Regions from separate parts of the Peribacillus sp. P4_C12 genome, predicted to be linked through region 2. Evidence: riboswitches for the same ligand, from Rfam matches in the RefSeq annotation. Region 2 holds a riboswitch; the other holds the start of a gene.
The links. Region 2 has a riboswitch for cyclic di-GMP ahead of AC1DUW_RS07270 (anti-repressor SinI family protein). Riboswitches for the same ligand answer to the same signal wherever they lie in the genome.
Positions count from the first base shown of each region.

Region 1: another riboswitch for cyclic di-GMP. It lies ahead of AC1DUW_RS13460 (anti-repressor SinI family protein); the one in region 2 lies ahead of AC1DUW_RS07270 (anti-repressor SinI family protein).

Region 1 is NZ_JBFUIB010000088.1:2,797-12,629, reverse strand. It holds gene AC1DUW_RS13500 (glycosyltransferase family 2 protein) at 1-353, opposite strand, end outside; gene AC1DUW_RS13495 (O-antigen ligase family protein) at 331-1,542, opposite strand; gene AC1DUW_RS13490 (lipopolysaccharide biosynthesis protein) at 1,532-2,983, opposite strand; gene AC1DUW_RS13485 (SDR family NAD(P)-dependent oxidoreductase) at 3,001-3,987, opposite strand; gene AC1DUW_RS13480 (sugar transferase) at 4,011-4,649, opposite strand; gene AC1DUW_RS13475 (CpsD/CapB family tyrosine-protein kinase) at 4,667-5,296, opposite strand; gene AC1DUW_RS13470 (YveK family protein) at 5,283-6,026, opposite strand; gene AC1DUW_RS13465 (acyltransferase family protein) at 6,049-7,230, opposite strand; cyclic di-GMP riboswitch class I at 8,018-8,099, shown strand; gene AC1DUW_RS13460 (anti-repressor SinI family protein) at 8,106-8,258, shown strand; gene AC1DUW_RS13455 (hypothetical protein) at 8,996-9,133, shown strand; gene AC1DUW_RS13450 (YwzD family small protein) at 9,444-9,575, shown strand; gene AC1DUW_RS13445 (VanZ family protein) at 9,742-9,833, shown strand, end outside.
Region 2 is NZ_JBFUIB010000025.1:9,952-18,976, forward strand. It holds gene secA (preprotein translocase subunit SecA) at 1-1,164, opposite strand, end outside; gene AC1DUW_RS07265 (helix-turn-helix domain-containing protein) at 1,605-1,928, shown strand; gene AC1DUW_RS07270 (anti-repressor SinI family protein) at 2,078-2,218, opposite strand; cyclic di-GMP riboswitch class I at 2,255-2,341, opposite strand; gene AC1DUW_RS07275 (hypothetical protein) at 2,439-2,717, opposite strand; gene hpf (ribosome hibernation-promoting factor, HPF/YfiA family) at 3,210-3,767, opposite strand; gene fliT (flagellar protein FliT) at 4,023-4,364, opposite strand; gene fliS (flagellar export chaperone FliS) at 4,364-4,765, opposite strand; gene AC1DUW_RS07295 (flagellar hook-associated protein 2) at 4,792-6,306, opposite strand; gene flaG (flagellar protein FlaG) at 6,322-6,684, opposite strand; gene AC1DUW_RS07305 (flagellin N-terminal helical domain-containing protein) at 7,010-7,834, opposite strand; gene csrA (carbon storage regulator CsrA) at 7,972-8,205, opposite strand; gene fliW (flagellar assembly protein FliW) at 8,205-8,648, opposite strand; gene AC1DUW_RS07320 (DUF6470 family protein) at 8,657-9,025, opposite strand, start outside.

The sequences.
Region 1 (9,833 bases), on a different contig from region 2:
CCCTTTTGCATAAAGGTGACTTGTTCTTCCAATTTAGTAGGCATCCATAGATCATCGCTATCAAGAAACGCAATATAATTTCCTTTGGCTTCTTTTATAGCGACATTTCTAGCCATAGCAGCACCAACATTTTGAGTTAAAGGTATAAGTTTAATCCGTGGATCGCTTTCTGTATACGATTTAATGACATGAACCGAGTCATCCTTTGATTGATCATCAACAATAATCATTTCCCAGTTAGAATAGGATTGATCTTGGACAGATTTAATAGTCTCTTTAATAAATGACGAGCTATTATATGAGGGAGTTATAACGGAAACTAAAGGTCTGCTATCCTTTTTGTTGTTTATCATAAACATCCACCTCTTTTCTTTCATATACGGTAATATATCTTAAAGTAAGTGCTAAAAAGGAAAAAAATGCTTCATTAATCATGAGGGAAAGGGACATCATCTGTATTAAAAAAGCAAAGAGTGTAAGCACAATGAAGGGTTTTTCCTTATGTAATTTAGCCTTGAATAAGGTGATAACGAGCATCAATAAAAAGGAAATGTAAAAAAGAAAACCAATGATTCCTGACTCTACTAGGACTTCTAGATACGTATTGTGAACATATAGCTTTTCATTATGCTCAAATGCGTAGTAATCGGAAAAGTTAAAGGCACCAATACCAAAAAGGGGATTTGACATAAAATAGTTAATCGCCTGACTCCATAATTCAAACCGGCCACTACCACCATCAGAAGAAAAGTCGGTAATACGGCTAGCAATAATCTCATTGAAATCTATTTGAATGAAAGAACCTGCAGCATAGATCCCAACTAGACATAACAGAGAAACAGTCATCATTTTTATTTTTTTTGAAAAATTCGCTAACAGCATGTACAAAATGACCACCAGTATGAGAGCTAGAATTCCACCTCTTGAAAAAGTAAGAAGAGAGGTGATCACACATAAGATGAATCCAATTGAATGCTTGAATCCTTTTAAATTTGTTAAATAAAAGGAAAAAAACAATGTATTAAAAAAAATAAAGATGTTTGGGTCATCAAGCAATCCAATTAATCTCGGATAATCTCGGTCTAATAATAATCCATAAGATGTAACCTCAACACCTGTTGGGAATCTACCCGTCGCCTTTATGCCGATGACGTACAATAACAGGCTAATGACGTTAAATATGATCCCGACATTTGCAATGGATTTTTCAATGGCACCTATCGAGGTTAGCTCCAGTATATATCTCATGATGAAATAACAGCCAAGTACGAGTATTACTCCTAGAATGACTCGAATGCTTGATTCCGGGTACTGTGAAAAAGCGCCACTCAGACAATAGGTAAAATAAAATAGCAGCAATAAAATTTCATAATGATATAGGGTATGAAAGTAAAAATCTCGAAAATACATGCACAAGAAAATGGCTAGAAAAATCATGTAAATTTTTAATGAAAAACCGATGGACAAATTGTATTTACTAAGTGTAATAAAAAATAACAAGAGAAAGACTGGCCACATAGAGGTGTTTTTATTAATTTGCAATCTTTCCATTCTCTTTTTGTCTCCCATCTTGATTTTTCTTTTTTATCAAACCTACTATTAAGCCCTTGATGGGCTTATCTAATAGTAAAATTAAAGTAGAAACTAAAATGATGGTAGATAACATGGCTATAAAAGGGTATTGAGATAATGAGTAGTGTATAAGGATAAAACTTATAGAAAAGAAGAACCCATATGGAATAATAACCTTTGCTAATACCGTTCTTTTTACTGGATTAACCGCGACATAACCAATGAATGATACGATCTCCATAATTAAAACGGCAAAAGCTGAACCAGCCACTGCATAGCTAACGCTCAGATAATAGAAGGACAACAAACCAATAGCGATGGTTATAAACTGTACGATTGTACGCCGGTTCTGTAACCCTCTTGTCGTGAGGCCGTCCGCAATTGCAATGTTAAAGCCTTGTAGGACTATAATAAAGGACAATATTTTTAAGGGTAGCACCGCTGCTCCCCATTCGTCTCCGAATAAAATAGTGACGAGATATTCAGCCAAATAGAATAGGGATAGGGTCATACACAGACCGGTATAAGACATAATTTTCATTTGTAGAATATTTAATCTAGTATGTTCCTCCAACTCGCCTCGGTTGTATCGCTTAAATAAGAGGGGGAAAAATGCGCCTGCAATGACTCCTGGTATTTGATATAGAGCAGAAGGAATCCGATAAGCTACCGCAAATAGACCAACAAGCGTTAAAGGCAGTGTTTTTTCTAACACTAAGGGACCTAATTGAGGGGTTAACATAATAAATAACCCACTGATTAAAAACGGACTAAGGTTTATTAATAATTGTTTTTCAAAAGGAGATTTCCATTTTAATTCCGCTTTTTTGAGAAGTAAATAAAGGCTGTAGAGGCCTCCTGCTAAATAAGAAAATCCATATAAAAATGCTGCTAGATGGACATCTACTTTTAAGCCCATACTCACCGTGGTTGAAACGATTAATGCAATGGCTGAGAAGATTTTAATGGACGCGATAAACTGCATCCTTTCCGTTAATTGAAAATAGGTGATTCCTATACTTTGTATCGCCAAACCAATGACCATGGGAATCATTAAACTATAAATCATATAAAGAATTTGTTGTTCTTGATAAAGAATGTGTATACCGACAAAGAACACCAAAAAGGATAAAAGCAAACATACAACCCGGATCTTAATATAAGAAGAAAATGTAGTACTTAAGCTTCCTTTCTTCGATCCTTCTCGAAGGAAAGTGTTACTTACTCCGAGGTCTGTAAGAAAGTTCATAATCATAGCTAGAGCTAGAGCGACACTAAAAATTCCATAGTTCTTTGAGTTAAAATAATTGGCCAATAATATAAGTGTAATTGCGTTTAAAACATTAGATAGAATTGTACTGTAAAATAAATGGATAATGTTTTTGAAAATAGAATTTTTCTTCTTATTCACTTGTTTCTATCCCCATTTTATGACGATATAGTAGTTGGATTGAGTTGTGGTACAGGTGATTTATCTGTAGTTATAGTAGACTGATTTTGTTTAAGGTAATAGTCATATGTATTCGCAAGTCCCTTTTCAAGCGAATAAACGGGGTGCCAACCCAATTTTTGGATACTCACTTTGTTACATAGTAAACTATCTTTGATGTCTCCATTTTTGGCTGGTTGATAAATAGGGGATAAATCATGTGTGCCAAATGATTGAATAATCGAGAATAATTGATTGATACTTGTACTAGTAGTTGATGAAACATTAAATGTTCCACTTCCATCAAATTCTAACGCTTTTAAATTGGCATTTGCTACATCTTTTACATAAACAAAATCCCTTGTTTGGTAACCATCACCATAAATAACAGGCCGCTTATTGTTAATGACAAGATTTGTGAAGATTGATATAACACCGCCTTCACCACTTGCTGTCTGTCTTGGACCATACACATTACTGTAACGGAGGTTCACATAGTCTAAATCATATAATTCTTTTGCAAGCTCTAGATAATCTTCAGCCGTTTTTTTTGAGGCACCATAAGGTGATAAGGGATGAGTATCATGCGATAAGGTAATTGGCATAACATTAGAGTTTCCATATACAGCCGCTGATGAGGCAAATACAATCTTTTTAACGGCATACTTGTGAGAAAGCTTAGCAATATTTATGGTTCCCATGATATTGATCTGTGCATCATTCGTAATATCTGAAATTGATTGTTGTACACTAACTTGCGCGGCTTGATGAACGACATAGTCCGGCCTAAATGTTTCCATCGCCTTTTCTAGTGAGCCTTCATCTTCTACATCTCCAAAGAAGGGAATGACTTTTGAATGGACATTCTCGGTAGATCCGGTAGATAAGTTATCATAAACAGCCACTTCATAATTATTACGAATTAATGTATCCACAATATGAGATCCAATAAAACCAAATCCTCCGGTTACTAGTACTTTATTCATTCTTCATTACCCCTTTTAATCGATTATCTAGCTCCATTACCAGTAAATACAATGGCCACTGTTCGAAACAAAATCTTGATTTCCATAGCAAGTGAGCGGTGTTGAATATAATATAGGTCGAAATTCAACTTTTCTTTTGGTGTTAAATCATAACCCCCATTTACTTGGGCCCATCCAGTTATGCCTGGTTTAACAAATAAACGATTTTTAAAGCCAGGCAAAAACTTATCAAATTCCTTATAGAAAAACTCTCTTTCAGGCCTTGGACCAATGAGTGACATATCTCCTTTTAAAACATTAATAAGTTGAGGAATTTCATCAATGCGGGTTTTTCGTATAAATGCTCCTATTCTTGTAACTCTAGAATCTTTTTCACTTGCCCATTGTGGCCCATTTTTTTCAGCATCTAAACTCATGGAACGTAATTTAATCATATTGAAAGATATTCCATTTAATCCCAGTCGTTGTTGACAAAAAAAAGGGGAACCAGTTGAGTCAATAGGGATAAGAATACAGAATAAAACTAAAATAGGTGTTAAAAGAAGTAACATAAAAAATGAAATGATAAAATCTATTGAACGCTTTAAAGTAAAATATGATGATGTCGGTATTGGTTTTATCAGTATTTCTTCCTTTCCATCAACTCTAACCTTTGAATCCAATGGTTACCCTCCTTTATTCATGAAATGATCATTGTACCGGTTATTTCATGTTTGCCCCTTTCAAATTGTGTTTTCACATTCACAATCTTTTCTAACTTATCTCTTCCTTCTTGTATCGCTAAAATAATGCCATCACAATGTTTCGCTATGATTTGTGCATCAGGTTTGTTTATACTATCTGAAGTATGAAATAGAATAATATCAAAATGCTCTTTCCACTCCTCAATTAAGGAGGGAAGGGTCTCTAAAGTTAATAATGTCGTTGGCTCATACAGGACTTCACTTGTGGGTAAACAGAAAAGACTATCCTTTATATGTATAGCATGATCCCTATTTTTGGGGTGCTCACCTAAGAGCAAGTTGGTCAAACCAAATGAATTATCGATATTAAACACATGATGTAGAGAAGGTTGGCGAAGATTAGCATCCACTACCAGCACTCGTTTACGCTGTTCAGAAAAGGCAAGGGCTAAGAACGCGGTTGCATTAGCTATATTTTGTGAATGTGTAAGTGATGTAACCATTAATAGTGAATCTTCTTTTTTGAGATTGGATTCGATATTGTTACATATCGAATAAAATTGTTCTTTATTGTTGACATCATTTAGATAAAAGGATTGTTTCCTTGTGAATTTAATAGCCACCATGTTCACCTCGTTCCGTAGAGGATAATGTCTGATAAGGTGTTTTCCGTTTTTTGTTTTTCATTTTTGTATTTAAGTTCACTCTTCCTAACAATGGAAGTCCAAGACGCTCAAGCTCACGATCGCTGTAAGCCGCATCATCAAAGTGCTCTCGAAGAAGTGCTAAACCTATTCCAGCAAAAAAACCTATTACGATGGAAATGGCTATAATAAACTTTGGTTTTGGAAAAAGAAGTTCTGCTTGTTCCATTTCGTTATCATTAAGAATATTAATCTGTTTTACATTTGCAAACTCTTTAAATTTAGTTATGGACTGCATTGCGACAGCCTGTGCAATGGCTTTAGCTGATTCAGGATTAGAATCTTTGACAGTAATAATAATAATCTGCGAATTATCTCTATTGGTAATGGAAACTTGCTTGAGTAACTCATAACTTGAAGTCTTTAGGTTTAACGAATCTTTAACTCCTGTCATAATTTGTGGGCTTTTAATGATATCCATGTACGAAAGAGCCAACTGTCTGTTTTCTTGCACTTTATTTATGGAAGTTTCCTTTTCTCCCATACTTAAAGATCCTGCCAGAACTTGAGTTGAGTACTGATAAGTTGGTTTCATAATGTACATGGACGAAAAAATAACGAAACCAGTAATACAAAGTGTAGAAAGTATAATGATTACTATTCGCTTTTTTAAGATACGTATAAAATCTTTAATTTTTACTTTTTCATTCATCTATTTCACCACTGGTAAGCTTTTACCCTATTTTTCTTTTTACAGGTTTAGGGTTCACGGATATTTCTGTTACTGGTTCTTTTCTTCTAGTAATATACGATCCAAGGTTCATGCATGGTTTTTCAACGAATACATACGCCAATGAAGATAGTAAAAAGGAAAAGAAGAAGGAAAACATTAATATCAAGCCGGTAGGCAACTTATCATAAAATAGGTACATGAATGAGAATAACGAGATGAGATGATACAAATACAGACTATAAGAAATTTTACCGAGAAAAGTAAGTGCTTTAGACCGTAATAATGATGAAAGTTTTAAGGAAGATAAGCTCATAATCATAAAGATACAAACACCACACGATACAACATAGTCCCTGAAAATATAATTGTTTAATAAATCTACTTCACCAATTATTCCTTCGTACATAAAACAAATAAATGCGATCATCAGTACTATAATTTTTACAGTTTTTTTCATTTTGGAAGTATAGTTAAATAGGTCATGGCGATACTTCGCTAATATTGCTCCCAATAAAAAAATAGTTATGTAGTGGAAACTCAAAAGACTGCTAGTTATGTTCAAATTAGAACCAAACAAATATAAAACTATAGTTGATGAAAAACTTAAAAAAATAAGCCAAAATAAGGAGTATTTAAGCTCTTTGCGAATAAATAAAAGTATCAAAAATGGAAAAATGATCGAAATCCTCATTTCGTGAACAAGAGACCATATAACATTGTTATAGGCGTCAGTATTGTAACTTCCGATAAACAAAAGATGTTGTAATAATAGAGCTGGTGTGTCTGATACGGTCCAGGATTTGCTAAACCAGTTACTAATAAACGGCAAATCATTATGGCTTAAAAGCATTTTAGCCAATATAGCTATAATTATTGCTACTAGATATGGTAAATAAATTCGAAAAACTCGTTTTATTAAGTATGTAGGATAATGGAATTTCGCATTATTAATAGATAAATACAAAACAAAACCACTTAATACAAAGAATAGAATGACAGACTCATTGCCGCTACTGAAAAAAAGTCTTAGAGGAGTTTCCTTGAATAAATAGAATATGAAGGGACTGCTTGAATCATACCGATAACTTGCATATGATGGGTATATCATCATATAATGCCCAATTAATACTATAAGTGCAGCTAATCCTCTTAGTGAGTCTAATTCCTCATATCTACTAGACATATTCCCCCTCCATAAGAACCGTTTTTTTTATAATATAGCATTTGTTCGTTATAAAGTATAGTTAGTTCTCTAAAACAGACAAAGGTAGACAAAAATAGACAAAAAAAGTAAAAAGGTGAACCATGGTATCCTAATCTATAAGCAAATTATTAGGGGAAGTTTAAATTTGAATCTACAAGGAAATTCCGGAAAGCTGGTAAATTTCAATCTTCTTGGAATTTGAATTTAAAAAACTTTAAAAAAGTGTAACTGACCAGTTGGTATTTAGGGGAGGTTATATAAGGGATATACAGTTGTTCATTCAAAGTCAGTTTTAAAGTAAAGTGGGGGACGGACAAAACTGTTTATGTCAAAGGTTTATATATAGTAGTTTTTTTATGTTTAGTATATAAAGGAAGAGAATTAGTTATAGCCTGTCATTAGACTAAAGAATATAGACCTTAAGATTATTAAGAAGATATTTGAATTACTTACTAATTAAAACTTTATCGAATAATGTTATAAAGTAATTAATAGTTATCTATTAACAATTGTTAACTTATTAAGTATAATTAATCTCAATATAGTAATTGAAAAGTAAGGACGCAAACCCCAGTTCTAAGGCATTTGCTAGGAGGCTGGTTTACCGCAAAAAGGATGAAATGAATTTATGCCTTTAATTCAAATGAGAGAAATCTGGACACACATTAAATTAATTTGAGTTAAGCTTTTTAAATCAGATAATGGAAGTGTCTTCATCAAGGTTTTTAATCACCATCGTAAGAAGATTATGTAAAATGTTCAATACTCCTGAGAAGGGCAAACCTATTGAAAAGTAGGGACGCAAAATTACAGGTCTAAGGCTATGCTAAGACGGCTGTGTTACCACAAATAGGGTGAAAAAAGAAGATATGCAGAAAAAAATGGATGCTGAATGGGTTTATTTAATTTTGGAAGCAAAAAGTTTAGGGGTTTCCATTCAAGAAGTGCGAGATTTTATTCAGAATGAACAGAACTTGAATAATCAGCCTCATAAGAATTGGAATTAGAAAAACAATAAGATACATATACTTTGAAGGGCTGTTATTCAGCCTTTTTTTTATGAACTGGATTCTACTTTTACCTTTTGTTATAACTTAAAAGCTTGCGGATGATGCGATCTTTTATCAACAAAACTATTCATTTTCGTGGGATGATACCTAAGAGTTTCTTATAGATTAGAACAATATATTGTTAGTTCCCTATAGTATTGTTAGGAAATTGTAAGTACCAATATTTCTATAGAATATTCGGTATAATTAGATATTTTTCCTGACTAGAATGTTCCGGCTCTAAGACTTTTCAACAAGTAGTAAAATATTTAATAAAAAATTAGGATAATAAGTATATAGTACTATTGTAAGCGTTTTCTTATTGGATTAATATGAAGAAGGTAGTGAGTACAAAGAAGCGGTATTATTTAAGAACAGTAAATGGTTTAAACAAATTACAGCCCTGAAAACAGTTCTTTAGCAACAGATAGAGATAGAAAACTTTTTAATGGTGAATGAAACCTTGGACAGTTTAATAGGGTAATTGGTATATTAGAATATTTTGGAATAATGTATTTTGTATGATTTATAGTAGACTATAAAGTGACGAATAGATATAAATGCCCAACAAAAAATAGTGAATAATCACTTAATATTTTTGTGTATTTGACGATACTAAAGTATAAAGATCAAGCTAATAGGACTTCGCAGTAGGCGATGTCAAGCTGCCATCAAAATACGAGGAGAATAATTTGATGACAAAAAATAAATATATTACGTTCGAGGAAGTTTATGAAAAGAAAGAAAGAAGCAAGAAAATTTTTATTGGGTCTTATATTACTATTATTTTAATCTTGATTTCATTATTGACTTTTTTTCTTGGTCGATCATAAGGTGTTTATCAAATAGGGCTGAGAAATCAGTCCTTTTTTGATTTCATTTTCTTTTGTTTTTTACAGCTAATGAACTACAAATATTCAACTGATGATATTAATAATCCGTCAATTATGAACTTTTTGTGATCATATCTTTTAATATTTCTTTAAAAATTCTGATTTAACCCTTTTTGGATTTATTCCGCTTGCTAATGCACTTTTTATATGTGATTATCAATTAAAAGAGCTATATTCCTTATTTTAGAAAAATAGGTTTAGTACAACTGTCTTATATAGTGGCTCTATTCAAATTGGAGTGGATATTCTAATGAATTTTATTGATATATTACTAGATACGTATACAAAAGGCGAGTTTCAGCAGGATGTTACAGTAAATGATCTTGTGGAAGATCTTAAGGAAAAACTAAGCGGTATCATTGAGGAACATGATAGAATATGATCCGTAAGTTCTGTAAGTGGTTAATCCCAGCTTTGTTCGTTTTATGGGCCATGTTAATCTTCTTTTTTTCCTCGCAGACGTATGAGGAGCAAAGGATTTCTCCCTTTTTAGCGCAGTTCAATACTCCGTATTGGTATGAAAAATTCGGTGGTATGGTGGGCTTGAGGTGAGTGTTCATACAGCTGGAGTAGCCGGCTTTCTAGAGTTTTTTATTCGAAAGGGTGCCCATCTTATTATCTTTTTTGTGTTCGGTTTTTT
Region 2 (9,025 bases):
ATTCATATTATAGATATTCCGAAATTCCTCTTCCTCTGTCTTAGCTGTACCTGTCATACCAGAAAGTTTTTCGTACATCCGGAAATAGTTTTGGAACGTGATAGTTGCAAGTGTCATGCTTTCATTTTGAATTTCAAGGCCCTCTTTTGCTTCAATTGCCTGATGAAGACCTTCACTATAACGACGGCCCTTCATTAAACGGCCAGTGAATTGATCAACGATGACAATCTCGCCATCTTGAACAACATAATCCACATCCAAATGCATGGAAACATGCGCCTTCAAAGCCTGATTAATATGATGGTTTAAGGTAACATGGTTGATATCGAACAAGTTATCGATATTAAATGCTCTTTCAGCACGGTTCATACCCTCTTCGGTCAGCTGAACACCTTTTGTTTTTTCATCATACGTATAGTCCGTTTCTTTTTGTAACGTCCTCACAAACGCATTTGCTTGGATGTAAAGCTGCGCCGATTTTTGCGCTGAACCAGAAATAATCAATGGCGTTCTCGCTTCATCAATCAAAATCGAATCGACTTCATCGATGACAGCAAAATGCAACGGACGCTGTACCATTTGTTCTTTATACAAAACCATATTGTCACGCAAGTAATCAAAGCCTAACTCATTATTCGTGCTATAAGTAATGTCAGCATTGTAGGCAGCTTGTTTTTCTTCTTTAGAATGACTGTTCAAATTCAACCCAACAGTCAAACCCAGGAAATCATACAATACACCCATCTCAGTTGCATCACGGTGCGCCAAGTATTCATTGACAGTCACGACATGCACACCTTTACCAGTAATCGCGTTTAAATAAACCGGCATGGTTGATGTTAATGTTTTACCTTCCCCCGTTTTCATCTCAGAGATGTTTCCATCATGAAGTGATGCCCCACCCATGATTTGAACACGGTAAGGATACAAACCAAGAGCTCGTTTTGCCCCTTCACGCGCAACCGCAAAAGCTTCAACAAGCAAATCATCCACGGTTTCCCCGTTTTGATAACGCTCCTTAAACTCCTCTGTTTTGGCGCGCAACTGCTCATCCGATAACGCAGCTGTCTCATCAGCCAGCGCTTCGACCTGATCAGCGACTTTTTCCAGACGCTTAATTTCTCGCTTATTCGGATCAAAAACTTTATTTAATATATTAAGCATTCAATAACGCTCCTCTATTATGGTAATGATCATTCAATAACACATTCATATAAGTAAGAAGAAACACACCTTCTGTTAATACTAATCCAAGCTTAATTTTAACACTTCTATTCTAGAGGTACAACTTCATGTCACTCTATGTCTATGGACCTGAATTCAGTTCTTACGAAAAACATTGGATAAAAGAGGGGTAAAACTGTTAAAATAGAGGGAAGTAGCAAAAGTACATTACACACTCCCCACTTTTCACATGAGTCTTTAGCAAGACAAACGAAAATGCGAAGTAAACAGTAACCTTCTATCAATAGATATTTTGGGTCCCTCTATACTGATAGTCAGTTGAAGCAATCTAGCTTTTCAGGCTTCCTATTCCTGTGATTTTATGTGGGTTTAAAACTTATAAATCGAAGATAAATAGAACATGTTTCGAGGTGGTATTGTTGATTGGTGAACGTGTAAAAAAACTGCGAGAAGAAAAGAAAATGTCAATGACTGAACTAGCCGATAAAGCCGGAGTAGCAAAGTCATACTTAAGTTCGCTCGAGCGTAACTTACAAACGAATCCTTCTATTCAATTTCTCGAAAAAATCTCTGCTGTACTTAACATTCCTGTAGATGCCCTTCTTTACGATGCGCCAAATAAGGAATCCTTGGACACTGACTGGATGAAAATTGTTGAGGAAGCTATGAATTCTGGCGTTTCAAAACAACAATTCAGAGAGTTCATTGAGTTTAATAAATGGAGAAAAGATAAAGAAGAATAGATGAATTATAAACTATCTACACAAACATAAATAGTACTGATCTATCAAACTAGTATTGGTAGAATTTTAGAAAATAAAATAATCCCTATAGACAGCTATGTTGTAAATCAACTGTTTATAGGGATGTTTTTTTCATTCCTTTTTGGTTCTTAGTTTTCATTGTTCTCCTCTAGTGACACATTTAGATTCTCTTTTTTAAAAAAAGCACTAATTTCTTCTTTCTTTAAACCCAATTTCCTAGCTTCTGAAATCAACTTCACCCATTCTTGATCCACTTCCACGTTAACCACCTCTTTTATCCTCCTAAAATACTACTTGTATGTATTTCAGGCAGACCAGCCATCTTAGCATTAAGCAAACTTAGGCCTGTGCCTTTGCGCCCTCATCTTTCGCTGAGCTTGCCTTTGTCAGGGTAATTATTACAAAAACTATATTATTATGTTATTATAGCGAATATTCACTCCAAATATTGCCACTTTATGTCGCTAATTTACCACAATGTATAACTTTTTATCGACAAAATATTACAAAATCAAGAAATCCATGATATTTTTTGTCTATTTCATGTACAAAACAAGATGGTTCAAATGATTCACGTTCTTTTTTTATAAAATTATAAACATTGCCCTTCTTATTCAAACGATGAGGCATATTAATTCTTTCCATAATAAGTGCATCAAAGGCTTTTTGCGCAGACAGGTCCTCACCGCAGGTCGGACAAAGCCAACCTCCATATTCTGCACTGCTAAAAGACGCTCTATGACATGTATAGCAATTTTTCTGATACAAAAATCCAACTCCTCTGCACCATAATCAAATTGTTTTATATAAATAATTATTGTTCTTTTTAAAGAACTTTAATCCGAGTATAGTACAATAGGAGGGGTTATTTAAATAGGTATAAATGTCTATTTATCTTATTAAAGAACATAAAATGTTCTTTTTAAAGAAAATACAATACATTCCATACTTCATTGTGTTTTTTAGAGAACAATGAAATCCCCAGGAGCCAACCAATTAATCGATACTATTTGATACCTTGTTTTCAACAGATGAATTTTACTTATTATCACATTATCAAAACACTTATCGAATTGCCGAAAAATATTTAAGGAAAAAGGAAGGAAATATAAACAACCATTGACTTCTATGGTTGAAATCGATGGTTATTTTTCCAGAGCTTATCGAACTCCTTAGCCCAAATGAACATTGCAATGGATAGAGTAAAATGTAAAAAGCACAACCCATAGTCTGGGTTGTGCTTTTGTTTATAGATTCATATTAACTAGGTTCAATTAATCCGTAGCGCCCATCTTTACGACGGTACACAACGTTCGTTGTATTTGTATCCGCATTAGTGTAAACGAAGAAACTGTGACCAAGCATATTCATTTGCAGAATCGCTTCTTCACTATCCATTGGTTTCAAATCAAAGCGCTTATTGCGGACTACTTCAATATCAGTATCATCTTCAAATTCATCCACCACTTCATCAATTTCCGTATTAAAGGCGAACGCCTCAGGAGTTGTTGATAAGTTGTTACGGAATTTACGATTGACTTTCGTTTTATGTTTACGAATTTGGCGTTCAAGCTTGTCATTAATCAAGTCAATAGCAGCATACATATCCGCATTTTCCTCTTCAGCGCGAAGAACCAAATTCTGCATAGGAATCGTCACTTCGACCTTGGATGTATTATTGTTAACTTTCAAATTCACTAACACATTTGCATCTGGTGTATTGTTAAAATATCGTTCTAACTTGCCAATTTTCTTTTCGACGTATTCTCGAATTGCTGGAGTTACCTCAATGTTTTCACCGCGTACGTTGTAATTCATAAAGTGAGTCCTCCTTAAATTAAGACTATACAGTTAGATTCTACAATACCCCTCCGGTTTCCTTTAGAAACACATCATGAAATATGTCGAAATTTTGAAACAATTGTCGGAAGGTTAGGAAAGGGTTGATGTCTGCCCTAGCTTTATTATAACAAATACAAAGCTATAAAGAAAAAATTAAGCCCTTAATATTTACAGAAAATTTAAAAACAATTAACATTAAAACTGTTTGCAATTAAAACGGCTGATTAATATCTAATTTCTTTTATCGTAGAACACGCCATCTGTGGATAATGATTGATAAGGGTTCACATATTTATTAGTAGATTCTTTTTTGAGACTTAGCTGTTTAATATCGCGTTGGATTTCTACTTTTTGTTCTTCTAGGAGTTGTGAAACTTTTTCGTTGAGTTCGATTAACTTCTTCCCTAAATCCTGTTCAGAATCAGAAAAAGGCGGTTGAATCCCTGCCATCAACTTCTCCCGCTCCTCAAGTAAGGCCTCAACCTTTTCAATTTTCCGGTCCCGATCCTGCTCATTTTCCAACGTCGAAAGCAATTGGTTCGTTGCCTCATAAAAATGTTGAATAGCTCCCATTATGCTTGACCACTATTGGCAAATTGCTTCTGGCGGTTCAACTGAATAGCTTCCTTCCATGTATCACGAAACTCCATGACAAACCCTTCAACCTCTTCTAAAATATCCAGATCACTTTTAATGTTGGCTTCAATCAAGCGTCGATTCAAATAATCATAAAGGGACATTAATTCCTTGGATATAGCCAAATCCATTTTTAATGTGACCATTAGCTCCTGAATGATTTTTTGCGCTTTAATTAAATTCGTGTTTTTTTCTTGAAAGTTTTTTTCCGCAATTGCTTTTTTGCTCAATGTAATAAACTTAAGGCATCCATTATAAAGCATTAACGTAAGTTCACCTGGAGAGGCAGTATTCACCGAATTTTGTTGATAAGATTGGTAGGGATTATTGATTGCCATCATTCAAACTTCCTTTCTAAAGTTGCTTAGCTGAAATACTGAGATAGGCTGCTGCTTTGACTATTCGCTTTCGAAATCGCTTTCTCCATGGCTGTGAATTGATTATAATAGCGGGTTTCTAAAGCCTTCAGCTTGTCTTGCCAACTATCTATTTTCGTATTGTAGCTATTTAAGAGTTTTCCAATCGTGAAAGTTGAATTATTAACAGAAGTCGCTTTACCTGCTTTATCTTGGATATTAGTCATCGTCGCTTTGATATCAGCCCTCAACCTTTTGGCCAATCCCATTTCACCACTTGTTTCTCCTGATTTCATAAACAAATCATAAATTTTGTTTGGATCCTCTGAAATAGCAGCACGCAGTTTTTCTTCGTTAATGGTTAGCTTACCACCTTCAAGATAGTTACTTGTAGTAGTTATTCCAATTTCACTTAATGAGTTGACGGAGTTGCTTCCACCAACAGAGGTATATAGCGAGGTCCGCATTTTCGTAAGAAGACCCGCTAACATAGAATCTCCCCGAAGTGTCCCACTCTTTGCCTTCGTTTCCCACAGTTTAATTTCATCCTCAGTCATGTCTTTCCTTTGTGCCGTGGTCAACGGTTGGTATGCACGGTACTTTGTTTCATCTGTCTTCGTTTTGATGTTAGCAAGTATCTCGTTGTACTTATTCACAAACTGGGTAACAGTATCTAGAACTGCGTCTACATCTGAGGTAGACGAAAAGGTTACCGGACCCGTATTCCCCTGTTTAAGAGTAATTTCAACACCGTTAATAGTGAATGTGTTGGTGGAACGTTCAATATCCAGACCGTTATAATTTAAGGTTGCATTTTGACCGGCCGTTCCTCTACTCGCTCCAACAGCAGCAATATTATTTTCATCTAAATTTAGGAGATCCGTAAAGAGTGTACCACTCAAACCAATTTCTGCAGTAACACTCGTTCCATCTTCTCTTGTTAATCCAGTTGGAACTGCCCCCGTGTTTTTCGCCGTAAATGAAATCTGTTTCGTGTTCTGATCATAAAAAGCAGTAACATCTGAATTAGCATTAATTTTTGATATTAAACTATTTAACGTATCAGTATCTTCAATTTTTGTCGTAAAGGTATTTAAAGAACCGTCCTTATTAATCGTTTCAATTTTTATTTCCTGTCCTATATACGCTTCAGGAATGATATCTGTTGCTTTTTCAACTCCCACTGCCCCATTACTGAGCATAGTTGCTGCTGAAGCTAATTTTCCTACTGTCAAAGTCCCAGAAAAATCAACCGTTGAATTGATATTCTTTACTGAGATTGCATTAGGATCAGAAACTGACACTGTTTTCTTAATAAAGGATTTTTGCATCCCCACTCCATCTTTAATAAGGGTATCCAGTTCCAACAATAACTTATTGATCTCGCGATAATCATCTCGCTGCCATTCAGCATATTGTTTCTTTTGTTCTAGCGTATCCAAAGGAACACGTGCAGCCTGCATCATACTGCTAACAAGCGCGTCAATATCCATCCCACTCGCTAAACCGTTAATTCTTACCATCGTAACATCACCTACCTATACTTTTTCATCTACCATAATACCGACGAACTCGGTCATCGCTGCATAAAAGTCTAAAAGCTTCTTTGGTGGGATTTCCCGAATCGTTTCATTGGTTACGTCATCCACAACCTTGACATAATACTCATTCAATTTTTCATGATATTCAAAACGAACTGCCGTATGTGTTGGATTCAGAAAGGTGTTTAAACTATCAACTACATCTTGAACCCTTTCTTTTGAAGGCTCAATATTAGATTCCGCACTTTGCTCTGAATAGGCAACTGTATTTATTTCTCTCTGATAGTAGGAACTAATTCCATCTGAAATTGCTGTTCTAAGTTGTGAGGAAAGAATATTAGTGGATAAACTCTCCAGCATCTTAATGCCCCCAATGTATTATCTTTATTTTTTATATCGGTAATTACTATTTTATATTTAGGCTTTCGACATTTCTTAAGAAGTAAGATATACGGGATTTATTTAGTAAGCATCTATTTAAAACCTTGGAAGGTTTGATTATACCTATGACTTACTGTATTCTTCGATAATTATTCTTTTACTAACTCTCTATGAAAAAGGATTCTACCTTAACGAGTTTAATATGGACTATTAAATAATACTTTAGCAATTTAATTTCCTTAGAAACGAAAAAAGACTCTAGAAAAATTCTAGAGTCTTTTTTTTCTAAACTGTAGAGTAAAAATTAACGTAATAACTGAAGAACACCCTGTGGTTGTTGATTGGCTTGAGCCAACATTGCTTGAGCTGCTTGAGATAGAATTGAATTCTTAGTTTGGTTCATCATTTCTTTTGCCATATCAACATCACGTACACGAGACTCAGCAGCAGTTAAGTTTTCTGAAGCATTATTTAGATTATTGATTGTATGCTCCAAACGGTTTTGAACTGCTCCTAGATATGAACGACCTGAAGAAACAGATTCAATTTGAGTCTGTACAGCAGTAACAGCAGCATCAGCACCTGCTTGAGTTGATATATCTAATGCAGCAACAGCAGTGTGAGCAGCAGATAAATCAACACCTACAGTAGTTAGATCAATGTCAATTGTTTGACCTGCATCAGCGCCAACTTGAATTTTACCGTTTGCGTCTGAACCGTCCAGCAATTTTTTTGTGTTGAAAGTCGTATTGTCTTTAATACGCTCTATTTCTGAAGAAAGTTGTGCAAATTCATCTTGTAAAGCTTTACGATCTGCATCTACATTTGTGTCATTTGATGCTTGAACTGCTAATTCACGCTGACGTTGAAGGATAGAATGTACTTCATTAAGTCCTCCCTCAGCTGTTTGAATTAAAGAGATACCATCTTGAGCGTTACGAGAAGCTTGATCAAGACCACGAATTTGTCCACGCATTTTTTCAGAAATAGCAAGACCTGCTGCGTCGTCACCTGCACGGTTGATGCGAAGACCTGAAGCAAGTTTCTCCATTGATTTAGATTGTGCATTTGTTGCACTTGATAATTGACTGTGTGTGTTTAGAGCTGCGATATTGTGATTAATAATCATTTTTGTTTCCTCCTTGAGTTTTAAATTCCCACATCCATGTGGTTTTTTACGATGAATAGTGAATAAGACTTCCGTCTATTTCACTACTTATCGTTGTATATATAATATCGACGTGCGTAGAAACATATTTAGAGATTTTAAGATTTTTTCTTGAAATGTTCATATAAATTTTCCAGAATACTGGTTTCTGTTTTAGTAGCTTCATTATTTTCTTGCTGAATAGATAGATAGATTTCTTTTCGATGAATCTCCACATTTTTTGGAGCATTGATACCAAGTTTGATCTGTTCGCCTTCTATAGCTAAGACCGTAATTTCAATATCATTACCTATCATGATCGATTCATTAGATTTTCTAGTTAGAACAAGCACTATTTTTCCTCCTGTTCTACTGAAGGTTCATTAAGAAGATGCTTAGTCATGTAACCACTTCCATTCATGATAAACTGCTTTCCTGTTTTTTTAGAGATATTTAAAATGATAGGAGCTTGAAGATTAGCGGTCGTTTTCTTGAAAGGTTCGTGGATTGTTAAAATGACGAACGTAATGACTTCCTTTTCTGCTTCAATTTGCAAAGTAGATAGTACCTCATCAGTAAGCTTCACTTCATAATCATGAAAAATATCAAATGGGTTCAACATGATAAAAGCAACCTCTTTTGTTGTTATAGATTGCAGAACGACAAATGGTGTTTCCTCCAAAGCTAGCAAACAAAACTGTTTTTCGTCTAAAAACCCTGGTATCCCGCTTTCAAATGTATAAATGTTTTCTTGTGCTATCTCTATTTCGCCATGAAATTTTGTTTGTCTATTCATATATGTCTTCACTCACCTATCTCATCTGGAAACAAATTAATGAAATCTATATCCAGCGAATTTTCTTGTAAAACTTCCACTTCTACATTACCTGGGATGTATGTATGGTTTGGCTTATTAACCTGCACATCGATGATCGGTTTTTGAGGGGTTGCTTCAATTTCTACCTGAGCCGGTTGATAGTCCAGCTGAACACTGAAATGAGAGGGAATCCAGCCGAGATTAAATTGCTTTTCTGGCCCCTTGCTGTTTCGCTTCGCCTGAACCGCGATTGTATTACCTCCGTTTTCAATATGTCTCAACTCCGTACCCTGCTGTGACCTTCTTGCCATACCTGCCAGCCAATCCTGATAGCCCTGCTGTGCAAATTCCTCAAC